Regions from separate parts of the Nocardioides sp. DN36 genome, predicted to be linked through region 1. Evidence: riboswitches for the same ligand, from Rfam matches in the RefSeq annotation. Region 1 holds a riboswitch; the other holds the start of a gene.

Region 1 (15,339 bases):
CGGGACCCACCGACGAAGCTGCTCGAGCTGGCCCGGGACACCGGCTGCCTGTTCTCGATCGACAGCGACGCCCACGCACCCGGTCAGCTCGACTTCCTCGGCTACGGCTGCGAGCGCGCCGAGCAGGCGGGGATCGACCCGGATCGCATCGTCAACACCTGGCCGCAGGAACGCCTCCTGGCCTGGGCGAACGGCTAGGTTTCGCACCATGGGACAGCCGGAGGTGGAGGTGCGCCGCAGCAAGCGGCGTCGTCGTACCGTCTCCGCCTACCGCGACGGTGACCGCATCGTCGTGATGATCCCGGCCTCGCTCAGCCGCGCCGAGGAGGCGGAGTGGGTGCAGACGATGCTGGCCAGGCTGGAGCGGTCCGAGCAGCGCCGCTCGCCCTCCGACGACGGCCTGATGCAGCGGGCGCTCGCGCTGAGCGACCGCTACCTCGGGGGGCTCGCGACGCCGGAGTCGGTGCGCTGGGTGGAGAACCAGAGGTCCCGGTGGGGCTCCTGCACCCCCGGCGACCGGACGATCCGGCTCTCCGCGCGGTTGCGGGGGATGCCGTCGTGGGTGATCGACTACGTGCTCGTGCACGAGCTCGCCCACCTGCTGGAGTCCGGCCACGACGACCGGTTCTGGTCCTGGGTGGACCGCTACCCGCAGGCCGAGCGGGCCAAGGGCTACCTGCTGGGCTGGTCGGCCGCCGCGAAGCTGGACCCGCCGCCCAGCGGCGACGCCGACTGAGCCCGGGCCCGCGCCAGGGCGACCAGCTCCACGAGCTCCGGCTCGGGGTCGGGGAGCGAGTCGACCGGCCACCAGCGCACGTCGAGGGACTCCTCGCTCACCGCGTGCCGGCCGTCCGCCGGCACGACGGCCAGGAAGCGTACGTCGAGGTGGTGGACGTCGCCGGTGGGGCCGCAGAAGGGCACCTCGTGCTCGCTGAGCTGGACCGGGACGGGGTCCACCACGAGGCCGGGGAGCCCGGACTCCTCCCGCGCCTCGCGTGCGGCGGCGCCGGCGAGGGTCCGGTCCCCGGGCTCGCAGTGGCCGCCGAGCTGGAACCAGCGCCGGGCCTTGGCGTGCAGCGTGAGCAGCACGTGGGTGGCGTCCTCGTCGAGCACCACGGTGCTGGCGGTCAGGTGGTCGGGCCGGCAGGCGCGGGTCATCCCGTCGGGGTGCGCACGCAGGTGGGCGGCGTACCGCTCGCGCAGCGCCTCCTGGGCGGGCGAGGGTGCCGCCCAGGCCTCGAGCACGGCCAGGGCGTCGGCGTGGAGGCTCACTCCTTCGGGGCCTCGCCGGACCCGTCGCCGCCGTCGAGCAGGTCGCGCAGCGCGGCGTCGAAGTCGTCGTCGCTGAGCTCCTCGGGGGCGGTGGCGTCCTCGCGGAAGCCGAGCGGGTCGTCGAGGTCGGCGGCCGTCGGCAGCAGGTCGGGGTGCATCCACACGCCGTCGCGTGCCTCGATGCCCTGACGGGTCCGCAGCGAGCCCCACAGCGTGGAGGCGTCGCGCAGCCGACGGGGCCGCAGCTCGAGGCCGACCAGGGTGGCGAACGTCTGCTCGGCCGGCCCGCCGGCGGCGCGCCGGCGGCGGAAGGCCTCCTGCAGCTTGCCCGCGCTCGGCATCCGCTCGTGCGTGGCCTGGCCGACGACCTCGTCGACCCAGCCCTCGACCAGCGCGAGGGTCACCTCGAGGCGCTGGAGGGCGGCGGTCTGGGCGGGGGACTGGGGCAGGTCGAAGAGACCGCCCTCGAGGAGCTGCTGCATCGACTCGGGGTTGGTCGGGTCGATGCCGCGCATCTGCTCCTCGACCCGGCTCTGGATGCCCTCGGCGTTGATCTCGATCCCGCGGGCGTAGTCGGCGACGGCGCCGATGAGGTGCTCGCGCAGCCACGGCACGTGGGCGAAGAGCCGCTGGTGGGCGGCCTCGCGCAGGGCCAGGTAGAGGAGCACGTCGTCCTCGGTGACGTCGAGCCCCTCGGCGAAGGTCGCCACGTTGGTGGGCACCAGCGCGGCCCTGCCCGCCGGGGCGAGCGGCAGGCCGATGTCGGACACGCTGAGCACCTCGCCGGCCAGGCCGCCGAGGCCCGAGCCGATCTGGGAGGCGAGCATCGCGCCGACGGCCTTGCCGAGGATGCCGAGCACGGGCCCGGACATCGCCCGGGCCTCCTCGGGGATGGCGCTGCCGAGCGCCGCGACCGAGCCCTCGGCGATCGGCTCGACGAGGACCTTCCACACCTCGGTGGTGCCGACGATCCACTCGGCGCGGCTCCAGGCCGCGGTCGAGGTGACACCGGAGGGGAAGGTGGTGGTGTCGTCGAGCCAGTGGTCGGCGAGGCGCAGGGCGTCGGCCACCGCGTCCTTCTGCTTCTGGGTCGGCGTCGGGTCGGGGGTCTGGGCGGCCAGCTTGCGGGCGGTGTCCAGCGCGACGTTCCAGTTGAGCGGGCCGTCGTACGGCTGCATCAGCGACTGGATCTGGCCGAACAGCGCGGACAGGTCGGGCATCTGGCCGGGGCCGCCGCCCAGGGCGCCACCGAGGCCTGCGCCGAAGAGCTGCTCGAAGGGCGTGCCCTTGAAGGGGTTCTGGCCGCTGTCCTCGGGCTCGTCGGGGGTCTCGCCGGGGTTCGTGCTCATGGGGCAACGGTACGCGGCGGCGGAAGGCCGGTCCCGCCTGCCTGCGCCGTGCCCTAGGGTCGGGCCCGTGACCGACTCAACCGTGGGATCCACCGGCGGCTCGGCGGCCGCCGACGCCGTCGTCCGGCTCGTCGCGCTGCGGGAGACGCCGCTCGACGTGGCCGAGGTGGTGGCCGCGCTCGACGACGAGGCCAGCGGGGGCCTGACGCTGTTCATCGGCCGGGTCCGCGACCACGACGGCGGTCGGGACGTCGACGGCCTCGACTACTCCGCGCACCCCTCCGCCGAGGCGAAGCTGCGCGAGGTGTGCGACCGGATCGCCGAGGAGTACGACGTGCACGGCGTCGCGGCCGTGCACCGCACCGGCACCCTGGCCATCGGCGACATCGCCGTCGTCATCGCGACCACCGCCGCCCACCGGGGCGAGGCTTTCGACGCCTCGCGGGCCCTGATCGACACCCTCAAGGCGGAGGTGCCGATCTGGAAGCACCAGCGGTTCGGCGACGGCGGCGAGGAGTGGGTCGGCTCGCCGTAGGGCGCGTCGGCCCGGTCCGGGCGGTGGAAGTACCTACCCTGAGCGGGTGGAGATCCTGTTCTGGCTGGTGCCGCCGGTCGTCGTCACCGTGGTGGCGATGCTCTGGGTGAGCTGGCTCGGTCGCGAGGGGCGCGGTGAGGTCGATCGCGACGTGGCCGTGCGTCGGCTGGCCGAGGCGATGCAGCGCGAGCCGAAGCGGCCCACGCCGTACTCCGCCCGCACGCCGGTTCGCGACCGCAGCACCGGCATCGCGGTGCGGCCCTCGCGCGCGCCGCGTCCGGCGCCGGGCGAGCCCCGCGGGCGTCGCGTCTCCTGAGGCGTGCCGACCGGGGGACGGGCGCGGTTGGCCGTGGGTGAGAGGCTACGGCCATGACGCAGCGCACCCTCGCCGGCCTCCTCGCGGCTCCGCTGCTCATCGGGCTGTGGGTCGCGGCCGCGACCGAGCCGCTGCCCTTCGTCACCTACGAGCCCGGCCTGACCGTCGACGTGCTCGCCGAGACCCAGGGCCAGGAGATCATCCAGGTCCAGGGCCACAAGGTCTACCGCGACGACGGCGAGCTGCGGATGACCACGGTCTACGTCTCCCAGCCGCGTCCTGCCAAGGTCACCCTCGCCGAGCTGATGCGCGACTGGATCAGCCCCGACGACGCGGTCTACCCCTACAAGGCGGTCTACGCCCCCGACACGACGACCGAGCAGAACCGGCGCGAGGGCGCCGTCGAGATGGTCTCCTCGCAGGACTCGGCGGTGGCGGTGGCCCTCGACGAGCTGGGCTACGACGTCAAGCCCGCCACCGAGGTGCTCAGCGTGCTCGACGGGTCGCCCGCGGACGGCAAGCTGCAGGTGCGCGACATCTTCGTCTCCGTGGACGGCCAGAAGATCTCCTCGCCCGACGACGTGGTCAAGGCCGTCCAGGGGGTGCCGGCGGGCCAGGACGTGGACGTCGTCGTACGCCGCGACGGCAAGAACACCCGCGTCACGGTGACCCCGGAGGAGAAGGACGGGAAGCCCACCATCGGGATCCAGCTCGGCACCGGCTACGAGTTCCCGTTCAAGGTCTCGGTCAACATCGACCCCGCCATCGGTGGCCCCAGCGCCGGGCTGATGTTCTCGCTGGGCATCTACGACACGCTCACCCCGGGCTCGCTCACCGACGGCGAGACGATCGCCGGCACCGGCACCGTCGACGGGACCGGCAAGGTGGGCCCGATCGGCGGCATCCAGCAGAAGATCGTCGCCGCCCGGGACGCCGGCGCGAAGCTCTTCTTCGTCCCGCCCGACAACTGCAAGGACGCCCTGGGCGCGCCGAACGGCGACATGCGCCTGGTGAAGGCGACCACGATGCACGACGCCGTCACGGCCCTCCAGGCCTGGGACGACGACCACGACGCTGACCTGCCGTCCTGCGAGGAGGACTCGTGACCGAGCCGGAGCACCGCCCTGAAGCCGACCCGCGTGAGGCCGGCCCGGGGGAGGCCGACCCGGGGGAGACCAGCCCCGAGCTGAGCCCCGAGCTCACCGCCGACCTCGACGTGGACCCCGCGCTGGCCGCGGCGGTCCTCGAGATCGAGTCGCACATCGCCGAGGGCGGGTGGGACCAGCCGGCCCGCCTCTACGCCCTGGTGGAGACCGCGGCACTGGTCGAGCACGAGCCCGCGCTGGCCGCGGCGATGGGCCTGGACGCCTCGTCCGCGCGGGGCTCGCTGACGCCGGTCGAGCAGGACCAGCTCGCCCCCGACCGACCGCTCGAGTCGGTGCTGGAGTCGATCGTGTGGCCGGCCGGTGTGGCCGGGTGCGCGGCCGTCGTGGAGCGGCTGGTGCTGCCCCCCGACGCCGACGCCCAGATCCCCGAGGACCCGGCCGGTGCCGAGGAGTACGCCCGCGAGCACCCGGACCGGCAGGAGGTCCGGATCGTGGCCGGCGCGACCCGCGCGGGATCGACGTACTGCGCGCTGCGGCTGCGCGCCCACGACGACGCCGCCTCGGTGGTGGGCGGTGCCGACCTGGTCCCGGCCCTGCTGGAGCTGCTGGGCTCGACGCTGGTCGACGACGACGGGGAGGAGCCCCGATGAGCGAGCTGTTCGACGACGACCCGCGGGACACCCCGCCGCCGACGCGGCAGCGCCCCCGGCGCTCGCGGGCGCTGATCATCACCGCGGTCGTCGTCATCCTCGCGTTCTTCGGGCTGACCACGTTCGCCGGCGTCTACACCGACCGGTTGTGGTACCGCAACGGCGGCTACTCCGAGGTCTTCAGCACGCTGTTCTGGACCAAGACCGGCCTCTTCTTCGTCTTCGGGGCGCTGATGGCGGCGGTCGTCGGCGTCAACGTCTACCTCGCCTACCGGCTGCGGCCGATGTTCCGGCCCAACTCCCCGGAGCAGACCGGCCTGGACCGCTACCGCGACGCGGTGACCCCGATCCGCACCTGGCTGCTGGTGGGCGTCTCCTTGGTCCTCGGCAGCTTCGCCGGCTCCTCCGCGGTCGGCCAGTGGCGCAACTACCTGCTGTGGCGCAACGGCGTGCCGTTCGGCAACAACGACGCCTACTTCGGCAAGGACATCGGCTTCTACGTCTTCGACCTGCCCTGGCTGCACTATCTGGTCGACTTCACGATGGCGGTCACCGTGGTGGCGCTGCTCGCCGCCGCGATCGTGCACTACCTGTACGGCGGCATCCGGCTGCAGACCTCCCACGACCGGCTCTCCGGCGCGGCGCAGGCGCAGCTGTCCGTGCTGCTCGGGGTGTTCGTGCTGGCCAAGGCCGCCGACTACTACCTCGACCGCTTCGACCTGGTCACCCGCTCCGGCGGGCTGATCACCGGCATGACCTACACCGACGACCACGCGGTGCTGCCGGCCAAGAACATCCTGATGGGCATCGCGGTCATCTGCGCGGTGCTGTTCTTCCTCAACGTGTGGCGACGGACCTGGCTGTTGCCCTCGGTCGGGCTGGCGCTGCTCGCCCTCTCGGCGGTGCTGCTGGGCCTGATCTGGCCCGGGATCGTCCAGCAGTTCCAGGTCAAGCCGTCGGAGGCGGACAAGGAAGCGCCGTACATCGAGAAGAACATCGACGCGACCCGCCAGGCCTACGACCTCGAGGACGTCCAGGTCGACTCCTACTCCAGCAACCCGACCGCGTCTCCCGGGCAGCTGCCCGGGTTGAGCCGCGCGACCTCCTCGACGCCGCTGGTGGACCCGCAGCTGGTGCGCCAGACGTTCGAGCAGAACCAGCAGGCCCGTGCCTACTACTCGGTGGCCGACGTGCTCGACGTCGATCGCTACAAGCTCGACGGCATCGACCGCGCGCTGGTGCTCGGCGTGCGCGAGCTCGACCAGGCCGGCATCCCCGACGGGGACCGGAACTGGTCGAACCTGCACACGGTCTACACGCACGGCAACGGCATCATCGCGGCGTACGCCAACCAGCGTCCGGCCGACAACTCCGCCGAGGCGACGAGCATCCAGTGGGCCGAGGGCCAGCCGACGTCCGACGAGCCGCAGGCGCAGAACGCGCTGGGTGACTACCAGACGCAGGTGTACTTCGGGGAGTCGAGCCCGGACTACTCGATCGTCGGCAAGCCCGCCGACGCCAAGGACGTGGAGCTCGACCTGGGGGAGACAACGTCGAACGGCGAGGCCCCGGACCGCTACACGACGTACGCCGGCAAGGGAGGTGTCCCGATCGGGAACTTCTTCAACCAGCTGATGTACGCCGTGAAGTTCAGCGAGCCGAACTTCCTGCTCTCCGGGCGGGTCAACGCCGACAGCCAGGTGCTCTACAACCGCAGCCCCCGCGAGCGGGTCGAGAAGGTCGCCCCGTGGCTGACCATCGACTCCGACCCGTACCCCGCCGTGGTCGACGGACGGATCCAGTGGATCCTCGACGGCTACACCGCCACCGACCGCTACCCCTCGGCGGAGCGTGAGTCGTTCACGACGATGATCGACGACTCGCTGCAGGACTCCTCCGGGCTGCGGACGCTGCCGACCGACGAGGTCAACTACATGCGCAACGCGGTCAAGGCGACCGTGGACGCCTACGACGGCACCGTCACCCTCTACGAGTGGGACGAGAGCGACCCGATCCTGAAGGCGTGGGAGAAGGCCTTCCCGGGGACCGTGAAGCCGAAGGCGGAGATCCCTGCGGACCTGATGGACCACCTGCGCTACCCCGAGGACCTGTTCAAGGTGCAGCGCTACCAGTTCGCGCGCTACCACGTCACGAACGCCAGCGACTTCTACCAGGCCAACAACCGGTGGGCGGTCCCCGAGGACCCCAACTCCAAGGGCAACCTGCAGCCGCCGTACCGCCTCTTCGTGGACCAGCCGACCGCGTCGGGGGACACCTCGAGCACGTTCTCGCTGACGTCGGTGTTCACGCCGTACAACAAGAACAACCTGGCGGCGTTCGTCTCGGTCGACTCCGACGCGACCTCGAAGACCTACGGTCAGATGCGGGTGCTGCAGCTGGCCGACCAGCAGACGCAGGGTCCGGGACTGGTCGCCAACGACTTCGCGTCGAACAACGACGTCCGCGAGAAGCTGCAGCCCTACCAGCTCGGTGGCGCGCCGCCGATCTTCGGCAACCTGCTGACGCTCCCGGTCGACGACGGGCTGATCTACGTCGAGCCGGTGTACGCCGTGCGTGCCGGGTCGACGTCGGGCTACCCGATCCTGCAGTTCGTGCTGGTCTCGTACGGCGGGGAGGTCGGCATCGGCCGGACCCTCGGCGAGGCGCTCGGTGACGCGCTCGGGGTCACCGACGGCGGGAACCCGCCGCCCTCCGGCGGGAACAACGGTGGTGGCAACGGCGGCAAGGGCAACCAGGGCGGCGACCAGCCGCCGGCCTCGGTGAGCGCCCAGATCCGCTCGCTGCTCGACCGTGCCGATCAGGCGTTCGCGGACGCGGAGACCGCGCTGGACAACCGCGACACCGTGACCTACGCCAAGAAGGTCGAGCAGGCCCGCAAGCTCATCGCGCAGGCCGTGGCGCTGGCGGACCAGCAGAAGGCCACCGGCTGAGGCTCGGGGGGTTCAGGCGTCGTCGGCAGCCGGCATGACCGGCTGCCGGCCCGCCAGCCAGCTGCCCACGTGGGCGCCGACGACTGCGCTGGCGACGACGAGGAACGCGAGCACGACCAGCCAGGAGACGATCGCGATCGCGACGCCGATCACGCCGTATCGCTCGGTGTTCTTCTCCAGCAGCACGGGGAGCCAGATGGCGCCTGCCCAGGCGGCCAGCGCCTGGCCGATCGCGCTCACCGCAGCTCCGGGGAGCAGCAGGCTCCAGGGGGCCCGACGACTGAGCAGCAGCCAGCCGACCAGCGACCACGCCAGGACGCCGACCGCCAGCTCGCCGGCGAGCGTCCCGAACCGACCGGGCGTCACGCTGCCCACGAGGCTGCTGACCCACGCGGTGGTCGTCACGGTCGCGGCGAGGAGAATGGCACCGGCCATCCCGTAGAGGCTGCGCAGGGGTGCGCGCGAGGGCAGGCCCCAGGCCGTCTCGTAGCTGCGCTGCAGCGAGCGGGCGAAGCTCGAGAGCGACACAAGCAGGACCAGGAAGCCGAGGATCGACGTGCTTCCGCCGGCGTCCGGCGGTCGGGTGAACAGCTGACGCACGGCGTCCGCAGCGTCGCCCTCCAGCCCGAACCGGTCGATGAGCCAGGTCCCGACGGCGGTCGAGTCGCTGCTGGAGGCCATGGTGGCCAACACGATCAGCAGGGGCACGAGTGCGATGAACGCCTGGCCGGCCAGGTTCAGTGCCCGGTCGCGCAGGTTGCCCCGGTAGAGCGCCAGCGCCAGCCGGCCCACCCTCGTGGACTCCAGGGTGGACTCGAGCTGGCGAAGGCGCGGGTCCGCGCGCCACTCGGCGAGACCCTTCATGGGCTCCCACGCTAGGTGCGTCGGGGCTGCCCGCCTTCGTCCTGCGCGGGTGAGGGGACCCCGATTTGGCGCTCCCGCACCCGTCCCGTACTGTTGTGTTCACCGACGCGGGGTGGAGCAGCTCGGTAGCTCGCTGGGCTCATAACCCAGAGGTCGCAGGTTCAAATCCTGCCCCCGCTACTGAAAACTGGCCCGTGACCTGCGGAAACGCAGGTCACGGGCCACTGGTCATTTGAACCATTACGGCTTGTGTCGCGCTTTCGTGACCCAGAAACCCCGTTGGTCGCGAAGCGAGGCGCGGCCCGACGGGGCCCGAGTGACGACGCGGTCCATAGCCAGCGAACCGAGGCGTGACCGGAATGGCGCCGATGTCCCGGGCCGTTGGAGGCGCGGCGGACTTAGCCCGCGCGGGATCAGATGTCGTAGTTCTCGTTGGCTCTCGTTGTCTTCCAACCTCTTCCATTGCCTGGTCAGAGCGGTCCCGGCGATGGCCGATCCGCACACTGACAGCCCTGCAGCAAGCGGGGCGGAGGTCTCCGCGGGTTCGCCCTATCGGTCGCGTGAGTGGGAGGCGCTAGTGTGTGGGCGCCAGTCGTACTCCACTCGTGGAGTCAGGGAACCCGGTGAGATTCCGGGACTGACGCGCAGCGGTGAGGGTGACGGGCGAGGCAACACGCCACTGGAGCGATGCTCTGGGAAGGTGCCTCGCACCGGTTGATCCCGAGTCCGAAGACCTGCTGGCACTGGTGACAACCGTCGCCAGGTCGTACGTGGACTCCGCGACAGGGTCCCTGACCAGATAGGTCCTGGCAGTGTCAGCCTCCCGCACTCGCGCCGACCGGTGTCCTGGCGCCCTCCGGCCGTGGCGGGCTGCGGACGGCCTTCTCGTACGGCTTCGGCTGATCGGGGGCAGGGTTCCCGCGAGAGCGCTGAGGTCGCTCGTCGAGGTCGCTGAGGAGTACGGCGACGGACGCGTGCACACGACGTCGCGGGCGAATCTTCAGGTGCGCGCCTTCCCCGGCTTCGAAGGCCGGTTGTCATCCGAGGCGCTCGCCGCCCTCGAGCGAACGGGCCTCCTGCCGAGCAGGACCCATGAACTGGTCCGCAATGTGATGGTGTCGCCGCAAACCGGTTTGGCCGGGGGTCGCGCCGACCTCCGAGCGGTTGCACGTGAGCTGGACGACCGGTTGTGCGCTGACCCGGATCTCGCGGCCCTGTCGGGCCGGTTCCTGTTCGTGCTCGACGACGGACGCGGCGATCTACTGGCTCGCAGCTGCGACCTGGGGCTGGTCGCGCTGGACTCGACCTGGGCTCAGCTACGGATCGGGACCGGGTGGGGGGCGACCGTGGAGCTCGCGGAGGCGGCAGGGCGGATCGCGGAGCTGGCGCATGAGTTCGTCGTACGCCGAGGGCGCGGGCCGGGAGCGGCCTGGCACGTGTCGGAGCTGGCCGAGGCCCTCGCCGTACAGAGAGCGTCCGATCCAGGCCTCCCTGACCCGGCGGAACCGTTGCCATTCGGGGCAGTGCCCGGTGGGCGTCATGTCGAGGTTTCCGAGACCGGTCTCGACCAACAGGTCATCGAAGACCTGACCGCAGCAGTTGATCACGTGATTGTCACACCGTGGCGTGGCGTGCTCATTCCCGAGGAGAGCAGATGACCAACCTGCGCAGGCCAACGCGCCACTACGAGTACGTCGACTCCGGACCCGCCATCTATGTCGACTCCTTCGCCACCATCCGGCGAGAGGCCGACCTGCGGGCCGTGCCGGCCGATGCCGAGAAGCTCGCCGTCCGCATGATCCACGGCAGCGGGCAGGTCGACCTCGCTGATGACTTGATCGTGCATCCGCAGATGGTGTCGACTGCCCGGGCCGCGCTGGAGTCGGGCGCGCCGATCCTGTGCGATGCGACCATGGTCGCGACCGGCGTCACCCGGAGCCGACTGCCGAAGGACAACGACGTCGTCTGCCTGCTCAACGACCCGCGGGTGCCCGGGCTGGCCCGCGAGTGGCGTACCACCCGTACCGCCGCCGCCGTCTCACTGTGGAGGCCGCGACTAGACGGTGCCGTTGTCGCCATCGGCAACGCTCCGACTGCACTGTTCCACCTACTGGAGATGATTCTCGACGGGGGCCCACGACCCGCGGCGATCGTGGGCTGCCCGGTCGGCTTCATCGGTGCTGCCGAGTCCAAGCAGGCTCTCGTGGACCTCCACGCCGAGCACGGCATCGACATCCCCTACGCGACCGTCCGCGGCCGTCGCGGTGGATCGGCGATGACCTCGTCAGCACTCAACGCTCTCGCGCAGGAGGCAGAATGACCGGCCGTTTCACGGTTGTCGGCATCGGCCCCGGCGACCCGGAGCTCATGACGCTGAGAGCCGCTCGGATCATCGGCGCGTCCGACGTCGTCGCGTACCACGCTGGCGTGAAGAAGAAGTCCCACGCACGCCGCATCGCCGACGGCGTCATTCCGGCCGACGCCATCGAGGAGGAGCTGCGCTACCCGGTCACCACCGGCACCACGGACCACCCCGGTGGGTATGTCGGGGCGATGGCCGACTTCTACGAGTCCTGCGCGGTGCGGCTCTCGGATCACCTCGACGCCGGTCGCGACGTGGTTCTGCTCTCGGAGGGCGATCCCCTCTTCTACGGCTCGTCGATGTACCTCCACGACCGGTTCAAGGAGATCTACCCGACCGAGGTGGTGCCGGGCGTGCCCGCCTTCGCGGCGGCGACAGCGGCGATCTCTGGTAGCTCTGGCCCGCTGGTTCGACAGACAGACGTCCTGACCGTCCTCCCCGGAACCCTGCCCGAGCCGGAGCTTGCGAGACGGCTGGCGGACACGGAAGCCGCCGTCATCATGAAGCTCGGCCGGACGTTTCCGGCCGTGCGCTCAGCGCTGGCGCAGGCCGGGCGGCTCGAGGGCGCTTGGTACGTCGAGCGGGCGTCGCAGTCCGAGGAGCGTTGGCTGCCCGTCGCCGAGGTCGACCCGGACTCCGTGCCCTACTTCTCCCTGATCGTCGTCCCCGGCGACACGGCCAACCGGCCGACCGCTGACCGGCTGCGCGCTCGCGACGCGGAGCCCAGTGGATCCGCCGCGACACACGACGGGCGGACCGCTGAACTCCTGGTCGTCGGCCTCGGTCCCGGCCCCGACCACTGGCTCACGCCAGAAGCCTCGGCGGCGTTGGGCGAGGTCGACCACGTGGTCGGCTACGCCCCGTACGTGGCTCGCGTCCCGCCGCGTGCCGGACTGACCCGCCACGCGTCGGGCAACACCGTCGAGGTCGACCGGGCTCGTGTCGCGCTCGACCTGGCCAAAGCGGGGGAGAGGGTCGCGGTCGTCTCAGGCGGCGACGCTGGCGTCTTCGGGATGGCAGCAGCCGTCTTCGAGGCGGCCGAGGACCCGGCGTACGCGGGCGTGCCGATCCGGGTGCTGCCAGGGGTCAGCGCCGTGCAGGCGGTGGCCGCCCGTGCCGGTGCGCCCATCGGGGCAGACTTCGCCGTCGTCTCGCTCTCCGACAGGCTCAAGCCGTGGGAGGTCGTGGAACGGCGCCTCCGCGCCATCGCCGACGCCGACCTCGTGCTAGCGATCTACAACCCGGCCTCCCGCTCCCGGACCGAGCAGATAGCCACCGCCCACCGTGTCCTGCTGGAACACCGCAAGCCAGAGACCGTCGTCATCGTCGGGCGCGACATCGGGCGCGACGAGGAGTCGCTGACAGTCACGACGCTGGCCGACCTGGACCCGGAGACGATCGACATGAAGTGCCTGCTGATCGTGGGTGCCGAGAGCACGCGGGTGAGCCGCGCCGGCGTGTGGACGCCGAGGTACGTGCGGTGAGTGCTGCCGTCCACTTCGTCGGCGCCGGACCGGGCGCGGCCGACCTGCTGACCGTGCGCGCGACGCACCTGCTGGCGCAGGCGGACCTGGTGCTCTATCCCGGCACCTACCTCGATCCCGACGTGCTCGCCCACGTCGGCCCGAGCGCAGAGCTCGTCGACACCCAAGACCTCGACCTCGACACGATGGTCGCGTGGATGGTCGGCGCAGCTGGCGCGGGGCAGACGGTGGTGCGATTGACGTCCGGCGACCCGTCTCTCTATTCCGCGCTGCACGAGCAGACCCGCCGGCTCGATGCTGCCGGGGTTGCCTGGTCGGTGACGCCCGGGGTGCCCGCCTATGCTGCCGCTGCTGCGCTGGTCGGGAGCGAGCTGACGGTGCCGCTGGTGGCGCAGTCGGTGGTGCTGACCCGCACCCAGGCCCGCTCTACCGCGATGCCGGAGTCCGAGTCGCTGGCGGCGTTCGCTGCGACCCGCTCGACGCTCGTGCTGCATCTGGCGATCACGCGAGTGCGGGCGCTGATGGCCGAGGTCGAACCGGAGTACGGCGAGGACTGCCCGGTGGCCGTCGTCTACCGCGCCAGCCAGCCCGGGGAGCAGGTGCTGCGTGGCACGGTGGCGACCATCTCGGAGGTGGTGGAGGCGGCAGGGCTGCGCCAGGCGGCCGTGATCCTGGTCGGCTGGGCGCTGGCCCGCGAGGGCGGCGAGTCTTATCTCTACGACGCGGCCCGCGACCGGAGCTCGAAGCGACGCGGCGATCGGGGGCTCTGATGGAGCTCTACGACGTCATCAACCGTCGTCGTGACACTCGCCGAGAATTCACAGGTGAGCCGTTGGCCGCCGAGGTGCTGGAGCGGCTGCTGTCGGCGGCTCACTGTGCACCGAGTGTCGGGATGAGCCAACCGTGGGACTTCGTGCTGGTCCGCTCGCCGGACGCGCTCAGCGCTTTCGCCGACCACGTCGCGCTCGAGCGGGACACGTTCGCGGCGACGCTCAGCGGTGAGCGCGCCGAGACGTTCTCGCGGATCAAGGTCGAAGGGATCCGCGAGTCGCGGCTCGGGATCGTGGTCGGCTACGACCCGACCCGCGGCGGGCCGAGGGTGCTCGGGCGGCATGCCATCGCCGACGCCGGGCTCTACTCGGTGGTCTGCGCCATCCAGAACCTCTGGCTCGCCGCGACCGCCGAGGGCCTCGGGGTGGGGTGGGTCAGTTTCTACCGCGAGGAGTTCCTGCGCGACCTCGTCGGCATGCCGGAGCACGTACGGCCGGTGGCGTGGCTCTGCGTCGGCGCCGTCTCGGAGCTACCGGACGTGCCTGACCTGGAGCGCTACGGCTGGCGGCACCGCTCGCCGTTGGCGAGCGTCCTGCATGAGGAGAGGTACGGCGTCAGCGCGTCAGTGCCCACTGCGTGACGGTACGGGCCGGGGTCCACCCGGTGAAGGCGCCGACCGGTGCACTGGTCTCGACCGAGACTCGGGTCAGCTCGCCGCCGTGCTTCCGGTAGAGCCGACCGAGCAGCATCTCGGTCTCGAGCGTCACGCCGTGCACGACCAGCCGGCCGGCCCGTCGCAGCGCCGTCAGGCAGGCGTCGATCACCCCGTCGCGGGTGGCGCCGCCGCCGACGAAGATGGCGTCCGGCGGGCGGAGCCCGGCGAGCGCGCCGGGGGCCCGTCCGTGCACGACCTCAAGCCCCGGCACACCGAGACTCGTGGCGTTGCGGCTGATCCGCGCAGCACGGTCGGCGTCCGCCTCGACCGCCGTCGTCGTGCAGGACGGGTGGGCGCGCATCCACTCGATCCCGACCGAGCCGGCTCCGGCGCCGACATCCCACAGGTGCTCGCCCGGGGTCGGGGAGAGCCGGGCGAGAGCGCTGGCGCGCAGGTCGCGCTTGGTGAGCTGGCCGTCGTGCTCGAAGGCGTCGTCGGGCAGACCGGCGACCCAGCCGCCGAGGCTCGGGCCGACGCAGTCAATCGCGACGACGTTGAGCCGAGGGAGGTCGAACTCCTTGCCGGTGAGGATGACGGCCTTGTCGAACAGGAAAGAGCTCTGCTCGCGTCCGCCCAGGTCGCCGAGGACGGTGAGCTCACTGTCGCCGTACCCCTCCGCGACCAGCAGCGCCGCCACATCCCTCGGCGTGTGTTCATCGGACGAGAGGACCAGGATCCGACGGCCAGGGGCGAGCTCGCGGCGCACCAGCGCGACGTCGCGACCCACCACGCTCACGACCGCATGGCTCTCCGCCGACCAGCGCATCGCCGCCCGTGCGAGGGCGACTGAGGAGATCCCCGGGACGACGGTCACCTCGTCAGGCCCGAGCAGGTGCATGAAGGTCGTGGCGATCCCCGACACCAGCGGGTCGCCGGACGCCAGGGCGACGACATGCCCGCCTGCCGCCTCGTCCGCCAGGGACGTGAGCAGCGCCGGCAACCGGTCACGCAGCGGAGAGGGCCA
Region 2 (15,339 bases), 640 kb from region 1:
CAGCCAGCTCGACCCGCAGGAGGCCCTGAAGTCCTTCGGCGAGGGCATCAAGACCGTCACCTACCAGGGCGAGCAGGACGGCGAGGACCAGTACGAGGTCACCGTCGACACCCAGAAGATGCTCGACGGGATGGGCGAGACCGGCCAGGCCGCGTCCGGGGCCGGGATGCCCGACGAGCTGAGCTACGACGTGTGGCTCGACGACCAGGACCGGATCACCAAGATGACCATCGACCTCGGCAAGATCGGCACCATGGAGATGACGCTCTCCGACTTCGGCAAGGACGTCAGCATCGAGGCGCCGCCGTCGGACCAGGTGACCGAGATGCCCTCGATGGGCTGATCGACGCAGAAGGGCCCGGTCCTCCAGGGGGAGGACCGGGCCCTTCGTGCATCCGGGCCGTTAACGCCCGCGCATGTTCTGGCGCATGCCCTTCATGCTGGTCGGGACCGGGCCCTTGGGCAGCGGGACGTTCGGGCGGTTGGCGTCCAGCGCCCGCAGCCGGCCGAGGATGTCGGTCATCTCGGCGGGCTTGACCTGACGCTTCATCTTGCTGACGTGGCGGACCAGGCGCGCGAGCGGGACCTCGCCCTCGCCGTTCCCGCAGACGACCTCGTGGATCGGGACGTCGGCCACGACGCGCTCGTGCTTGCGGCGCTCGTTGGTCATCAGCTGGCGCAGCCGGTTGGGGTTGCCCTCGCCGACCAGGACGATGCCGGGCGGGCCGACCACGCGGTGCACGACGTCCTGCTGCTTGTTGAACGCGATCACCGGGTCGGTCTTCCACCCCCGGCGCAGCATCCGCAGGGCGGCCGCGGCGGCTCCCGGCTGGCCCTCCATCTGGCCGTACGCCGCGCGCTGGGCGCGGCGGCCGAAGATGATCAGTGCGGCCAGAGAGCCGAAGAGCAGCGCGCCGACGACGGAGAGGACGATGCCGAGCGCGCCCTCGCCGGGCAGCAGCCAGAACAGCAGGTAGCCGACGGCGGCGCCGAGGACGAAAGCGCCCCCGACCCACAGCCCGATGGCCGGGTCGGTCTTCCGGGCCATCTTGAAGGTCTCGACGAACTGCTTGCGGCGGCTCATCTTGTCTGGATCAGGGGTCTGCGGGGCCTTCGCCATGGCGGTCTGCTGCCTTCTTCGTTCGTGAGGTGCGTGAGGGTCAGACGGAGGAGCCCTGACGGGCGTCCATGGCCTGACGGTACAGCCGTCCGGCCCGGTACGACGAACGCACCAGCGGGCCCGACATGACCCCCGAGAAGCCGATCTGGTCGGCCTCGTCCTTGAGCTCCACGAACTCCTCGGGCTTGACCCACCGCTCCACGGGGTGGTGCCGGGCCGAGGGGCGGAGGTACTGCGTGATGGTGATCAGCTCGCAGCCGGCGTCGTGCAGGTCGCGCAGCGCCTGGCTGACCTCCTCGCGGGTCTCGCCCATGCCGAGGATCAGGTTTGACTTGGTGACCAGGCCGAAGTCGCGGGCCTGGGTGATGACGTCCAGCGAGCGCTCGTAGCGGAACGCGGGACGGATCCGCTTGAAGATGCGCGGCACCGTCTCCACGTTGTGGGCCAGCACCTCGGGGCGGGACTCGAAGACCTCGCGCAGCAGGTCGGGCTTGCCGTTGAAGTCCGGGATCAGGTTCTCGACGCCGGTGTCGGGGTTCAGCTCGTGGATGGCGCGCACGGTCTCGGCGTACAGCCAGGCGCCGCCGTCCTCGAGGTCGTCGCGGGCGACGCCGGTGATGGTGGCGTAGCGCAGCTCCATGGCCTGCACCGACTCGGCCACGCGGCGCGGCTCGTCACGGTCCAGCGGCTGCGGCTTGCCGGTGTCGATCTGGCAGAAGTCGCAGCGGCGGGTGCACTGGTCGCCACCGATGAGGAACGTCGCCTCGCGGTCCTCCCAGCACTCGAAGATGTTGGGACAGCCGGCTTCCTGGCACACGGTGTGCAGGCCCTCGGACTTCACGAGGTTCTGCAGGTGCTTGTACTCCGGCCCCATCTTGGCCCGCGTCTTGATCCACTCGGGCTTGCGCTCGATGGGAGTCTCGGCGTTGCGGACCTCCAGGCGGAGGAGCTTGCGTCCTTCGGGTGCAGGGGCTTGGGTCACGTCGCCCAACTGTACGCCGGGGCCGGGGGCCGCCCAATTCGGCTCAGGGCACGTCCCGACGTCGGAACGACAGCACGGAGGGAACGCCCGCGAGCAGCAGCAGCCCGCCGAAGTAGGCGGCGCCGTCGGCGGTGGTGACCCGCACCCGGCAGCCACCCCCGGGCATCGCGGAGTCGCCCGCCTCGACGCAGGAGCGGCTGTTGTAGTCGGTGAACGTGATGCCGTCGAGCATCACCGCGGCGTAGTTGTTCTGAGGCATCAGCCGCTGGTGGCCGGGGAAGCCCAGCAGGGTGATCAGCAGCGGGCCGGCGACGGCCACCGCGAAGAGGGTGCCGAGCGTCGCGACCGTGCTGCGGAACAGCATGGTCATGGCGTAGCCACCCAGGCCCGCGAAGCCCGCGACCAGGGTGCCGCGCAGCGCCTGGCCGTAGGCATCGGAGAGGACGCCGTCGCGCACGTCCAGGTCGCGGTGCACCGCCAGCGCCCACAGGCCGGTCCAGTACGCCGCCAGCACCGCGCCCGCCACCACCAGCCCGGCGAGCAGCACGACCAGCCCCTTGGCCGCCCAGACCCGGTTCCGGCGTGGGTCGAAGAGCAGCTGGTTGCTCATCGAGCCGCTGTTCCAGTCGTGGCCGACGAAGGTCGTGCCGAGCAGGAGCAGCAGCATCGTCAGCACGACGGCGACGCCGATCCCGGAGCCGTCCAGCTCCTGGTCGAGGTCGAGCGTCGGGCGGTAGTAGTACTGGTCCACCTGCGGGACCATCATGTCCTCGCAGGCCGCCCGCACGTCGCCACCGCCGATGCCGAACCGGTCGGGCCTCGCCACGCACTTCTCGACCTGGCGCAGCACGATCGGGTCCTGGGCCTGCTCCTCGGCAAGCCGCTGGACCTCCGCCTTCTCGGCCGCGGACACCGGACGGGTGTTCCACGCGGTGGCTCCCCAGATCACGGCCGGGACGACGACGCAGGCCGCCACGAGCAGCAGCACCGCACGCCGCCAGCGCAGCCGGGTCAGCTCGACCCGCAGCAGCGCCCTCATCGCGCACCCGCCGGGGTGTCGTCGCGGCCGAGGGTGTCGGCCGCCGTCAGCTGGAGGAACACGGTCTCGAGGTCGGCGCGCAGCGGGGTCAGCCCGGACAGCCAGATCTTCGCCTCCGCGAGGGCACGGGTGATCTCCTCCGGCGGTTGGCCGGTGTCGACGTCGACCGTCTCCCGCGTCGCTGCCGAGACCGTGAAGCCGGCCCGTTCGAGCACCCCGGCGGCCGCGGCGGGGTCGGGCACGGCCACCCGGTACGCCGTACCGCCACCGAGCAGGTCCTCCACCCGTCCGCTGGCCAGCATCCGGCCGTTGCCGATGATCGTCGCGGAGGTGCAGACCTGCTGCACCTCGCCGAGGATGTGCGAGCTGAGGAGCACGGTCGTGCCGGTCTCGCCGAGCGTGCGGATGGTGTCGCGGATCTCCCGGATGCCGGCCGGGTCGAGCCCGTTCGTGGGCTCGTCGAGGACCAGCAGCCGGGGGTCCTTGAGCAGGGTGGCCGCGATCGCCAGCCGCTGCTTCATGCCGAGCGAGTAGGACTTGTAGCGGTCCCGGTCGCGGCCGGTCAGGCCGACCGTCTCGAGGGCGGCGTCGACCCGGGACCCGGGGGCGCCGATCGAGCCGGCCAGCAGCAGGAGGTTCTGGCGGCCGGTGAACTTCGGGGCGAACTTCGGCGACTCGACGACGGCACCGACCCGGCCGATGACCTGCGGCAGCCGCCGCGGCACCTCCTCGCCGAACAGCCGCATCGAGCCACGGGTGGCGCGGGCCAGCCCGAGCAGCATCCGGATGGTCGTCGTCTTCCCGGACCCGTTCGGGCCGAGGAAGCCGTGCACGCCGCCGTACGGCACCGCCAGGTCGAGGTCCTGCACCGCCACGCGCAGGGCTCCCGCGCGGGTGCGGAACTCCTTGCGCAGCCCGGTGGTCTCGATGACCAGCTCGCTCATGTCCGTCCCCCTTCGTGCCCGCGGACGACGGGCACGGGGGGAGATCCTGACAAGCGAAACCCGCTGGGACCGGCAGGACGCGCCGTCAGACCCCGGGAGAGATCAGCTCGATCCGGGGCCCGTGGGCGGGCTCGGGCCGCGGCTCGTAGTCCGGTGTCGCCGTGTAGGGCTCCCAGGACAGGAGGTCGGTGAGGTGACGCTCCACGCTGGGCAGCACCTCGGCCACGGTGACGTCGCGACCGAGCTCGGTGCTCAGCGAGGTCACGCCGGCGTCCGCGATCCCGCAGGGGACGAAGCGGTCGTACCACCCGAGGTCGACGTCGCAGTTGAGCGCGAAGCCGTGCATGGTGACGCCCCGGCTGACCCGGATCCCGAGCGCCGCGATCTTGCGCTCGGGCCCCTTCTCGTCCGCTCGCAGCCACACCCCGCTGCGCCCCGGCACCCGCGCGGTGGTCACGCCGAGGTCGGCGCAGACCGCGATCAGGGCCTCCTCGACCCGGCGCACGTAGTCGACGACCTTCACGTGGTCCGGCAGCGTGACGATCGGGTAGCCGACCAGCTGGCCGGGCCCGTGGAAGGTGATCTTGCCGCCGCGGTCGACGTCGATGACGGGCGCGCCGCCGGGGTCGGCCGGTCGCTCGTGGGGGTCGGTGCGCTTGCCGGCGGTGAAGACCGGCGGGTGCTCGAGCAGCAGGACGGTGTCGGGCTGCTCGCCCTCGACCACCGCGGCGTGCACGTCGCGCTGGAGGTCCCAGGCGGCGAGGTAGTCCACCGCGTCGTCACCGAGTCCGACGTTCCGGAAGGTCAGGTCGCTCACGGGCCCGACCCTACTCCCGGGCTATCGGGTCGCCGGGGGCACGTGTGCCCCGAGGAAGGCGAGCTGGTCCGGCAGCATCCGGCGCCAGTACGCCGCGTCGTGCGCGCCCGGCTCGAAGGTGCTGGTCACGTCCGCGTCGGGCAAGAAGCCGGCCACGTAGTCCTGCACGTCGCGGTAGAACGGGTCGCCGGTCCCGCAGTCGACGCGGACGGCGACGCCCTGCAGGTCGGACTGGTGGTCCATGACGGACCAGCGCTCGTACTCGTCGGGGGAGTCGAACCCGCTGGAGGACGCCTCGTCCGGGTCGGACCAGAGCGCCGGGCTGGAGGCGACGACCGCGCGGACCCGGTCGGCGCCGAGCAGGCCGGCGAGCCGCAGCGCGCCGTACCCACCCATCGACCAGCCGATCAGCCCGACGTGCTCGGTGAGCAGGCCGTGGTCGGCGAGCAGGGGCAGGAGCTCGTCGACGACCATCGCGCCGGCGTCCTCGCCGGAGGGGCGGGGATGCCAGTACGACGTGCCGCCGTCCACGGTCGCGATGGCGAACGGGGGCGTGCCGTCCGCGACCGAGGCAGCGAGGAAGCGGTCCAGCCCCATCGCCGGCCCGGTCAGGGTCGCGTGGGTCTGGCCGAGCGCGTGGAGCGCGACGACGACCGGCAGGGGGCCGTGGCGGCCGGGCGGTCGGAGGATCGACCAGCCGGTCGGGGCGCCGAGCCGGTGCGCGGAGACGAACGAGCCGGTGACGGCGCGGCCGGGCTCGATGTCCGGCACGACCCCCGCGTCCCCGTTCAGCCCGAGGTGCGCCTGGAGCCACGGTCGCCCCGGGAGCACGCCCTGCTCGACGCCGAGCGCCGCGCCCGCCGAGGCCGCGACGACGGCGGCGCCACCCGCCAGCAGGGCCCGGCGTCCCAGTCGCTTCTCGTTCACCCGGTCAGTGTGGGGCCGGCCTGTGGAGAACCCGCGGACGGACCCGCCGTACGGGGTAGGGAGACTGCATGGACACGTCTCGCCTGCTTCCGCGCACGCTCCTCGCCCTGCTGGTCCTCGCCGCGGTGGTCACCGCGGCCGCCGTGCTGACCGGCCTGGCCCGCGAACGGCTGTCGCCGGCCCACCCGGTCGTGGCCGCGGCCGCGACGCGGGACCCGGCGGCGGCCCTGCGGGCCTGGGACGTACGCCGGGCCCGGGCGTGGGCGCGCGGCGACGTGGCCGCCCTGCGGGACCTGTACGTGCCCGGCTCGGCCGCCGGGCGTCGCGACGTGGCCATGCTCGAGTCGTGGAACCACCGAGGCCTGCGGGTGCGCGGGATGCGGATGCAACTGCTGGCCCGCATGGCTCGCACTGGCGGACCCCTGGCGTCGACGTGCGCAAGCGTGGCCCGGCGCGGCTCGAGGTCGCGGTGACCGACCGGTTGGCGAACGCGGTGGCCGTGGGCGCGGGTCGCCGCGTGGTGCTTCCCCGGGACGAGCCGTCGACGCGCACCGTCGTGCTGGTCCGGGCGGCGGGGGAGTGGCGGGTCGCCGAGGTGCGTGACCGGCCCCGTCCGGCGGCGTGAACGGACGATCACCGACGAATCCGGGCACGTCGCGGACGCGGCGGCCCTCGGTGCGGAAGCATGCGGCACATGGAGGCAGTGGAGTCGTGGGTGGTGCGCGCCGTCCCGGACGGGTTGTGGGTCCTCGACGACGCCGGGCTGACGACGTACGCGAACGAGCGGATGGCCCGGATGCTCGGCCGCTCCCGCGCGGAGATGGACGGCCTGTCCGTCACGGACGCCCTCGACGAGGAGGGAGGCCGGGCCTTCCTGGCCCACCTCGACCGGCTCCGGGACGCGCGTGAGCCCGGAGCGGACCAGGAGCTGCGGCTGGTCCGGGCCGACGGGAGCTCCTTCTGGGCGCTGGTCAGCCACACGCCGCTGCTCGACGAGGATGGTCGCCACCGCGGCTGGCTGCACCGCCTGAGCGACCACACCGAGCAGCACCGGATCCTCGAGGAGCTGCGTCATCGCGAGGTGCAGCTCGCCGAGGCGCAGTCGATCGCGAGGATCGGCAGCTGGGAGAGGGAGGTCGGGGTCGGCGAGCTGCACTGGTCCGACGAGCTCTACCGGCTCGTCGGCAAGGACCCCGCGACCTTCACGCCCAGCGCCGAGCGGTTCTTCGAGCTGCTGCACCCCGAGGACCGCCCCGCGGCCGTGGCGGCGTACGAGGAGCTGATGGCCCACGGGGACGAGATGGAGATGGACACCCGTCTCTCGACCCCGGCCGGGGACCGGGTGCGCTGGGTCCGCACGCGCGCCCGCGTGGTCCGGGACGGCTCCGGCGCGGTCGTCCGCCTCGGTGGCACGGTGCAGGATGTCACCGAGAGCAAGGAGGCGGAGCAGGGCCTGGAGTTCCTCAGCGCGATGGCCGCCGCGGCCAACGAGTCGGACACGTTGGTCGACGTGCTCGTCGCCTCGGAGGCAGTGGTCCGCCCCTACGCCCGGTGGCCCGCGGTGCTCGTGTCCGCCCCCGACCCCACCGACGCGCGCGAGCTCGTGCACTTCCCGACCGGCTGGAACGAGTACGACGAGGACGTGCTGGCCGCCGCCCGCGACCTCGCGACCCGGGCTGTCGCCGAGCGCACCGTCGTCCAGGCGCCGGGGCCGGATGGCGCCGTGCTGATCGCCGGCCCGGCCCTGGCCGGCGAGCGGATCGCCTGCGTGGTGGTCTCCGACACCGGGGTCCGGGAGGAGGCGGCCGCGTCCGACGTCGGGATCTTCGCCCAGACGCTGGTGCTGCTGGCCCACGTCTCGGAGCGCGAGGAGGCCGGCAAGGCGCTCGCCGCCGCGCGCGACGACGCGCTGGCCGCGTCCCGGGCCAAGTCGGAGTTCCTCGCCACCATGAGCCACGAGATCCGCACGCCCCTCAATGGCGTCATCGGCCTCAGCGAGCTGCTCAGCCGGACCGACCTCACCGCCCACCAGCGTCGCCTCGCCGAGGGGGTGGACCAGGCGGGCCGCTCGCTGCTCGCGCTGGTCAACGACATCCTGGACCTGTCCAAGATCGAGGCGGGTCGCCTCGACCTGGAGGAGGTCGACTTCGACCCCCGCAGCATCGTCGAGCAGAGCGTCGGGCTGGTGGCGGAGCGGGCCGGCGCCAAGGGCCTCGAGCTCGTGGTGGCCAGTGCGGAGGAGATGCCGTCGATGGTGCGCGGCGACCCCGTCCGCTTCGGCCAGGTGATCACCAACCTGGTCTCGAACGCCGTGAAGTTCACCTCCGTCGGCGAGGTCGTCGTCCGCGCCGGCGCCGGTCCCGAGGGGGTCCGGGTCGAGGTGCGCGACACCGGCATCGGGATCGAGCCCGACGCGCAGCGCCAGCTCTTCACCGCCTTCTCCCAGGCCGACAGCTCGACCACGCGCGAGTACGGCGGCACCGGGCTGGGGCTCGCGATCAGCAAGCGCATCGTGGAGGCGACCGGCGGCGAGATCGGCGTCGTCAGTGAGCCGGGTGTCGGCAGCACCTTCTGGTTCACCACGCCGTTCGCGGACGCCACGGCGGCGTCGCTGCCGACGGGGTCGACCCTTCAGGACGCGGTCGCCGGCCTGCACGTGCTCGTCGTGGACGACAACGAGACCAACCGGTTCATCCTGCGCGAGCAGCTCGAGGCCTGGCGGGTGCACGTGACGGTCGTGGAGTCGGCGTACGACGCCCTGGTCGAGCTCGACGCGTCCGTCCGCCACGACCAGAGGTACGACGTGGTGCTGCTGGACTACATGATGCCCGGCGCCGACGGCGAGCAGCTCGCGCGGATCATCCGCGCCGAGGAGCGGCACCGCGACACCCGCCTCGCGCTGCTGTCGTCCGCGGTCGAGCCCGCCGCCGAGTGGCTCGCCGACGCGGGCCTCGACGCGTTCCTCGGCAAGCCGGTGCTGCCCTCGCGCCTGCTCGACACCCTGGCCACGCTCGGGGGCCGCGGTGAGCCGCGCCTGGCCGCGCCGCTGCCGATGAGCGACGGGACCGCCGAGTCGCGCGGGCGAGTGCTGGCGGTGGAGGACAACGAGGTCAACCAGCTGGTCGCCGAGGGGGTGCTGCGCGGGCTGGGCTACGACGTCGTGATCGCCGACAACGGGGCCGCCGGGGTGGCCGCGCTGGCCGACGAGCCCGACGGCTTCGACACCATCCTGATGGACTGCCAGATGCCGGTGATGGACGGCTTCGACGCGACCCGCGCGGTGCGCGCCATGCGCGGCGACGGCCGCCGGATCCCGATCATCGCGATGACGGCCGCGGCGACCGCGGAGGAGCGGGACCGCTGCCGGGACGCGGGGATGGACGACTTCCTGACCAAGCCCGTCGTGCCCGCGCTGCTCGAGAGCACGCTGGCGCGCTGGGTGCCCGTACGCTGAGCCCGCGGGCGGTCAGCCGGCGAGCCCGGTGCGCAGCACGGCGTCCACGTCGCGGTCCCGGAACTCGTAGCCGGACTCGGCCAGCGCGGCCGGCCGCACGTTGAGCGAGCCCAGCAGCTCGGGCGCCATCCGGCCCGCGCCCACCCGGAGCGCGGTCTTCGGCACGAAGACGATCGCGGGACGGTGCACGGCCGCGGCGAGCGCCTTGGTGAACTCGGCGTTGGTCGGGGTCTCGGGGCAGCAGAGGTTGAACGGTCCGCTGGCGGTGGGGTGCTCCGCGAGGTGGGCCACCGCGCCCACCCAGTCGCGCAGCGAGATCATCGCCATGTACTGCTTCCCGTCGCCGAGCCGCGCGCCCAGCCCCGCCCTGAAGAGCAGCCGCAGCTGCTTGAGCGGCTCGCTGCGCCGGTCCATCACCGGCGAGGTGCGCAGCACGCAGACGCGCGCGCCGGCCTCCGTCGCCGGCGTGGTCGCGGCCTGCCAGTCCCGGGTCACCTCGGTCAGGAGCGCGTGCCCCCGGCTGTCGGAGGCCTCGGTCAGCACCTGGTCCCCGTGGTCGCCGTACCAGGAGATGCCGTTGCCGGCGAGGAACGCGGGCTTCGACTCCGTCTCGGCGACGGCGCGGGCGAGCACCCGTGTCGTGGTCACCCGGCTCTCGCGCAGCTCGCGCGCCCACCGCGACGAGTGGGGGTTGCCGGCCGTCGGCGTCCCGGCGAGGTTGACCACGACGTCGGACTCCTCGATGACGTCGCGCTCGTAGGTGCCGGCGTACGGGTCCCACGTGGACTCGTCCGGCTCCTGAGCGGGCCTGCGCACCAGCCGGGTCACCAGGTGCCCGCGCTGACGCAGCTCGTAGCCGAGGTTGCTCCCGAGGAAGCCGGACGCGCCGGCGATCACGATCCGCATGACGACAGCCTGACAGGCCACCGCAACACGGCCGGGCGTTCTTCGACACGCCGACACAAGATGTGGTGCCGGTGATCGGCGTACGCCACTGGATATGGTGCTCGTGCTGGTCCGGAGCGTCGCCTGCAGGTGGCGCTCCGGGGCAAGAGGGAACCCGGTGCGAGTCCGGGACTGCCCCGCAGCGGTGAGTGGGAACGAACGCCGTCACACGCACTGGCTCCGCACCATGGAGCTGGGAAGCGACGGTCAGTAGGGGTCGAGAGTTGTGCCCACGAGTCCGAAGACCTGCCAGCGCCCGCGCACGACCTGTGCGCGGTTCGTCGCGGACCTCGCGGGTGGGTCGCACGACAGCACGGGCGCGCCCTCGAACCGGACGCGTCCGCGTCGTCGTCTCCTCGCAGGTCCCCGGCACCCGGCGAGCTCGCGAGGAGAGAGCAGCATGACCCAGACGACCCAACCCACCGTGCGCACCACGATGACGGTGTGCAAGCGCAACGGCGACCGTGAACCGGTCGACCTCAACAAGATCGTCCGCGCGGTCGAGCGCTGCGCGACCGGCCTGTCGCACGTCGAGCCGCTCACCGTGGCGACGCGCACCATCTCGGGCCTGTACGACGGCGCCACCACTGCGGAGCTGGACCGGCTGTCGATCCAGACCGCGGCCGAGCTGACCGCGAACGAGTCGGAGTACTCCCGGCTGGCCGCCCGGCTGCTGGCGGCGTACGTCGAGAAGGAGGTCGCCGGCCAGCAGATCGCGTCCTTCAGCCAGTCCGTCCGGCTCGGTCGGCTCGAGGGGCTGGTCGGGGACGCCACCGCCGACTTCGTCGAGGCGAACGCCCGCAAGCTCGACCAGGCCATCGACACCGCCAACGACCTGCGCTTCGAGTACTTCGGGCTGCGCACCGTCTACGACCGCTACCTGCTGCGCCACCCGGAGACCCGGCTCGTGGTCGAGACCCCGCAGTACTGGCTGATGCGGGTCGCCTGCGGGCTGGCGACCACCCCCGCCGAGGCGATCGAGCTCTACCGGCTGATGGCCTCGCTGGCCTACCTGCCGAGCTCGCCGACGCTGTTCAACTCCGGGACCCGGCACACCCAGATGTCGTCGTGCTACCTCGTCGACAGCCCGCGCGACGAGCTGGAGTCGATCTACGCCCGCTACGGACAGGTGGCGGCGCTGTCGAAGTTCGCCGGCGGCATCGGCATCTCGTTCTCGCGGGTGCGCTCCCGCGGGGCCCTGATCCGCGGCACCAACGGCCACTCCAACGGGATCGTGCCGTTCCTGCGCACCCTCGACGCCTCGGTGTCGGCGGTCAACCAGGGCGGCCGGCGCAAGGGGGCCGCGTGCGTCTACCTCGAGCCGTGGCACCCCGACGTCGAGGAGTTCCTCGAGCTGCGCGACAACACCGGCGAGGACGCCCGGCGCACCCACAACCTCAACCTGGCCCACTGGGTGCCCGACGAGTTCATGCGCCGGGTCGAGGCGGACGAGGAGTGGAGCCTGGTCGACCCCGATGCCGCGCCCGAGCTGCCGGACCTGTGGGGCGAGGAGTTCGACCGGGCCTACCGGGCCGCCGAGGCCGACGGTCGCGTCGTACGCCGGGTGCGGGCGCGTGACCTCTACGCGAAGATGATGCGCACCCTCGCGCAGACCGGGAACGGCTGGATGACGTTCAAGGACGCGTCCAACCGCACCTGCAACCAGACCGCGGTGCCGGGCAACGTCGTGCACCTGTCGAACCTGTGCACCGAGATCATCGAGGTCTCCAGCGACGCCGAGACCGCGGTGTGCAACCTCGGCTCGGTCAACCTCGCCCAGCACCTGCGTCCGCTGGTCGAGGAGCGAGCGTCAGCGAGCGTCTCGAAACCGAGGGAGCTCGACTGGGACAAGCTGCGCGCCACCGTGCGCACGGCGGTGACCTATCTCGACCGGGTCATCGACATCAACTACTACCCGAGCCCGGAGTCGGCGGCGTCGAACCCGCGCTGGCGGCCGGTGGGCCTGGGCTGCATGGGGCTGCAGGACGTCTTCTTCGCGCTGGGGCTGCCGTTCGACTCCGACGAGGCTCGGGAGCTGTCGACCCGGGTCGCGGAGGAGATCTACCTCTCCGCGCTCGAGCGCTCGGCCGAGCTGGCCGCGGTGCACGGTGCCCACCCGGCGTACGCCGACACCCGCGCGGCGCGGGGCGACCTGCAGCCGGACCTGTGGGGCGTGACGCCGACCCAGACCGAGCGCTGGGCCCGGCTGCGCGAGCAGGTGTCGGAGCACGGGTTGCGCAACTCGCTGCTGGTGGCGATCGCGCCGACCGCCACGATCGCCTCGATCGCCGGCTGCTACGAGTGCATCGAGCCGCAGGTGTCGAACCTCTTCAAGCGCGAGACGCTGTCGGGGGAGTTCCTCCAGGTCAACGCCGCGCTGGTCCGTGAGCTGCGCTCGCGAGGCCTGTGGACCAACGAGGTGCGCGAGCAGGTGAAGCGGCAGGAGGGATCCGTGCAGGGGATCGCCGCGATCCCCGAGGACGTGCGGGTGCTCTTCCGGACCGCGTGGGAGCTGCCGCAGCGGGCGCTGGTCGACATGGCCGCGGCCCGGCAGCCGTACGTCGACCAGAGCCAGTCGCTGAACCTGTTCCTGCCCAGCCCGACCATCGGGAAGCTCAGCTCGATGTACCTCCACGCGTGGAAGGCCGGGCTGAAGACGACGTACTACCTGCGTTCGCGGCCCGCGACGCGCATCCAGCAGACGACCGTCGGTGCCGCGCGCGCCGCCGTCCCCGATCAGGAAGCGGTCGCCCTTCGAGACGGCTCCTCCGTCGCCTCCTCAGGAACCACCTGCTCCCTGGAGAACCCCGAGACCTGCGAGGCCTGCGAATGACGACGACCACGGACACCACCGACACCAGGATGCTGCTCGACCCGGGGATGAACCTCACCCTCCGGCCGATGCGCTACCCGCACTTCTACGAGCGCTACCGCGACGCCATCAAGAACACCTGGACGGTCGAGGAGGTCGACCTGCACACCGACCTCAGGGACCTCGCGAAGCTGTCCGCCGCCGAGCGGCACCTGGTGTCGCGGCTGGTCGCGTTCTTCGCCACCGGCGACACGATCGTGGCGAACAACCTGGTGCTCAACCTCTACCAGCACGTGAACTCGCCCGAGGGCCGGCTCTACCTGTCGCGGCAGCTGTTCGAGGAGGCGGTGCACGTGCAGTTCTACCTGACCCTGCTCGACACCTACGTCCCCGACGAGAAGGAGCGGCACGAGGCCTTCGCCGCCGTGGACAACATCCCCTCGATCAAGCACAAGGCGGACTTCTGCTTCCGCTGGATCGACGAGCTGTTCGACGTGCGCCGCCTCGAGACGAAGGAGGACCGGCGCAGCTTCCTGCTCAACCTGATCTGCTTCGCGGCCTGCATCGAGGGGCTGTTCTTCTACGGTGCCTTCGCCTACGTCTACTTCCTGCGCTCCCGCGGGCTGCTCAACGGGCTGGCCTCCGGGACGAACTGGGTGTTCCGCGACGAGTCGATGCACATGGCCTTCGCGTTCGACGTGGTCGACACGGTGCGGGCCGAGGAGCCCGACCTGTTCGACGACGAGCTGGCGGCCCGGGTGCGGGAGATGGTCACGGAGGCGGTCGACGCCGAGGCGCAGTTCGCCGAGGACCTGCTCGGGCAGGGTGTGGCGGGTCTGTCCACCGCCGACATGCGGTCCTACCTGGAGTACGTCGCCGACCAGCGCATGGAGCGCCTCGACCTGCCCAGGATCTACGGCTCGAAGAACCCGCTGCTGTTCATGGAGCTGCAGGACGTGCAGGAGCTGTCGAACTTCTTCGAGCGCCGGGTCTCGGCGTACCAGGTCGGGGTCACCGGCCAGGTCAGCTTCGACGACGACTTCTAGGAGATAGTCCGGCACGTTTCTGACGTCCCGGGGCACGCCGAGTCGGCGCTGATGTACCCCCGGCAGTACGCCGAGTCGGCGCTGGTTGACCAGCAGATGTGTCAAGCAACGCCGACTCGGCGCTGAAGTACCCCGGGCAGTACGCCGAGTCGGCGCTCGTTGACCTCAGCGGTACGCCGAGTCGGCGCTGGTTGACCAGCATGAGCGTCAAGCAGCGCCGACTCGGCGGGCACGAGCCCCGGTGACGTGCACGAGGCCCCGGCGACCTTGCGGTCACCGGGGCCTCGTGTCAGGTCGTGCTCAGACCTCGAACTGGCCGGACTCCAGGCGCTGCTTGACGTCCTTGAGGAACCGGCCCGCGTCCGCGCCGTCGACCAGCTGGTGGTCGTAGGACAGGGACAGGTAGACCATGTAACGGACGGCGATCGTCTCGCCGAGGTTCGGGTCGTCGATGACCACCGGGCGCTTGACGACCGCGCCGGGGCCGAGGATCGCGACCTGCGGCTTGTTGATGATCGGGGTGTCGAAGAGCGCCCCGAAGCTGCCCAGGTTGGTGATCGTGAAGGTGCCGCCGGACAGCTCGTCGGGGCCGATCTTGTTGGTGCGGGTGCGCTCGGCGACGTCGGCGATCTTCTTCGCCAGCCCGGCGATCGACAGGTCGCCCGCGTCCTTGACCACGGGGGTGAGCAGGCCCTTCTCGGTGTCCACCGCGAACGCGACGTTCTCGCGGTCGAAGTAGGTGACCTCGCCGGCCTCGGTGTCGATCGTCGCGTTCAGCGACGGGTGCACCTTCAGCGCGTCGATCGCTGCCTTGGCGAAGAACGGCAGGTAGGTCAGCTTCACGCCCTCGCGGGCCAGGAAGTCGGCCTTCGCCGCCTCGCGCAGCCGCGCGATGTTGGTGACGTCCACCTCCATGACCTGGGTCAGCTGGGCCGAGGTCTGGAGCGACTCGACCATCCGGGACGCGATGATCTTGCGCAGTCGCGACATCTTCTCGGTCTTGCCACGCAGCGGCGACGGGGTCGTCGGCGCAGCGGCAGGCGCGGAGGACGCAGCGGCCGGTGCCTGCGGGGCGGCGGCCGGCGCGGGCGCCGGGGCCTCCTTGGCCTTGGCGGCCTCGAGCACGTCCTGCTTGCGGATCCGGCCGCCGACGCCGGTGCCGGTCACGGTCGACAGGTCGACGTCGTGCTGGGTCGCGAGCTTGCGGACCAGCGGGGTGACGTAGCCGGCCTGCTCGCCGCGGTCGGAGCTCA

Evidence for each region. Region 1 has a riboswitch for cobalamin ahead of ACZ43H_RS02600 (nitrite reductase). Riboswitches for the same ligand answer to the same signal wherever they lie in the genome.
Region 2: it holds a riboswitch for cobalamin, as region 1 does, so the genes downstream of both, ACZ43H_RS05760 (ribonucleoside-diphosphate reductase subunit alpha) here and ACZ43H_RS02600 (nitrite reductase) in region 1, are expected to answer to the same signal.

The regions. Positions count from the first base shown of each region.
Region 1 is NZ_AP043823.1:342,154-357,492, forward strand. It holds gene ACZ43H_RS02545 (PHP domain-containing protein) at 1-198, shown strand, start outside; gene ACZ43H_RS02550 (M48 metallopeptidase family protein) at 209-736, shown strand; gene ACZ43H_RS02555 (NUDIX hydrolase) at 673-1,272, opposite strand; gene ACZ43H_RS02560 (zinc-dependent metalloprotease) at 1,269-2,621, opposite strand; gene ACZ43H_RS02565 (molybdenum cofactor biosynthesis protein MoaE) at 2,689-3,156, shown strand; gene ACZ43H_RS02570 (hypothetical protein) at 3,203-3,472, shown strand; gene ACZ43H_RS02575 (YlbL family protein) at 3,526-4,578, shown strand; gene ACZ43H_RS02580 (PPA1309 family protein) at 4,575-5,228, shown strand; gene ACZ43H_RS02585 (UPF0182 family membrane protein) at 5,225-8,179, shown strand; gene ACZ43H_RS02590 (YhjD/YihY/BrkB family envelope integrity protein) at 8,192-9,043, opposite strand; tRNA gene ACZ43H_RS02595 (tRNA-Met) at 9,150-9,223, shown strand; cobalamin riboswitch at 9,616-9,799, shown strand; gene ACZ43H_RS02600 (nitrite reductase) at 9,856-10,701, shown strand; gene ACZ43H_RS02605 (precorrin-8X methylmutase) at 10,698-11,363, shown strand; gene cobJ (precorrin-3B C(17)-methyltransferase) at 11,360-12,889, shown strand; gene cobM (precorrin-4 C(11)-methyltransferase) at 12,886-13,659, shown strand; gene bluB (5,6-dimethylbenzimidazole synthase) at 13,659-14,300, shown strand; gene cbiE (precorrin-6y C5,15-methyltransferase (decarboxylating) subunit CbiE) at 14,275-15,339, opposite strand, start outside.
Region 2 is NZ_AP043823.1:984,495-999,833, forward strand. It holds gene ACZ43H_RS05705 (SCO4651 family lipoprotein) at 1-343, shown strand, start outside; gene ACZ43H_RS05710 (DUF4191 domain-containing protein) at 404-1,120, opposite strand; gene lipA (lipoyl synthase) at 1,161-2,102, opposite strand; gene ACZ43H_RS05720 (hypothetical protein) at 2,146-3,141, opposite strand; gene ACZ43H_RS05725 (ABC transporter ATP-binding protein) at 3,138-4,085, opposite strand; gene lipB (lipoyl(octanoyl) transferase LipB) at 4,171-4,902, opposite strand; gene ACZ43H_RS05735 (alpha/beta hydrolase) at 4,924-5,829, opposite strand; gene ACZ43H_RS05740 (hypothetical protein) at 5,898-6,302, shown strand; gene ACZ43H_RS05745 (hypothetical protein) at 6,299-6,454, shown strand; gene ACZ43H_RS05750 (response regulator) at 6,524-9,283, shown strand; gene ACZ43H_RS05755 (TIGR01777 family oxidoreductase) at 9,296-10,189, opposite strand; cobalamin riboswitch at 10,280-10,496, shown strand; gene ACZ43H_RS05760 (ribonucleoside-diphosphate reductase subunit alpha) at 10,629-13,061, shown strand; gene ACZ43H_RS05765 (ribonucleotide-diphosphate reductase subunit beta) at 13,058-14,086, shown strand; gene sucB (2-oxoglutarate dehydrogenase, E2 component, dihydrolipoamide succinyltransferase) at 14,387-15,339, opposite strand, start outside.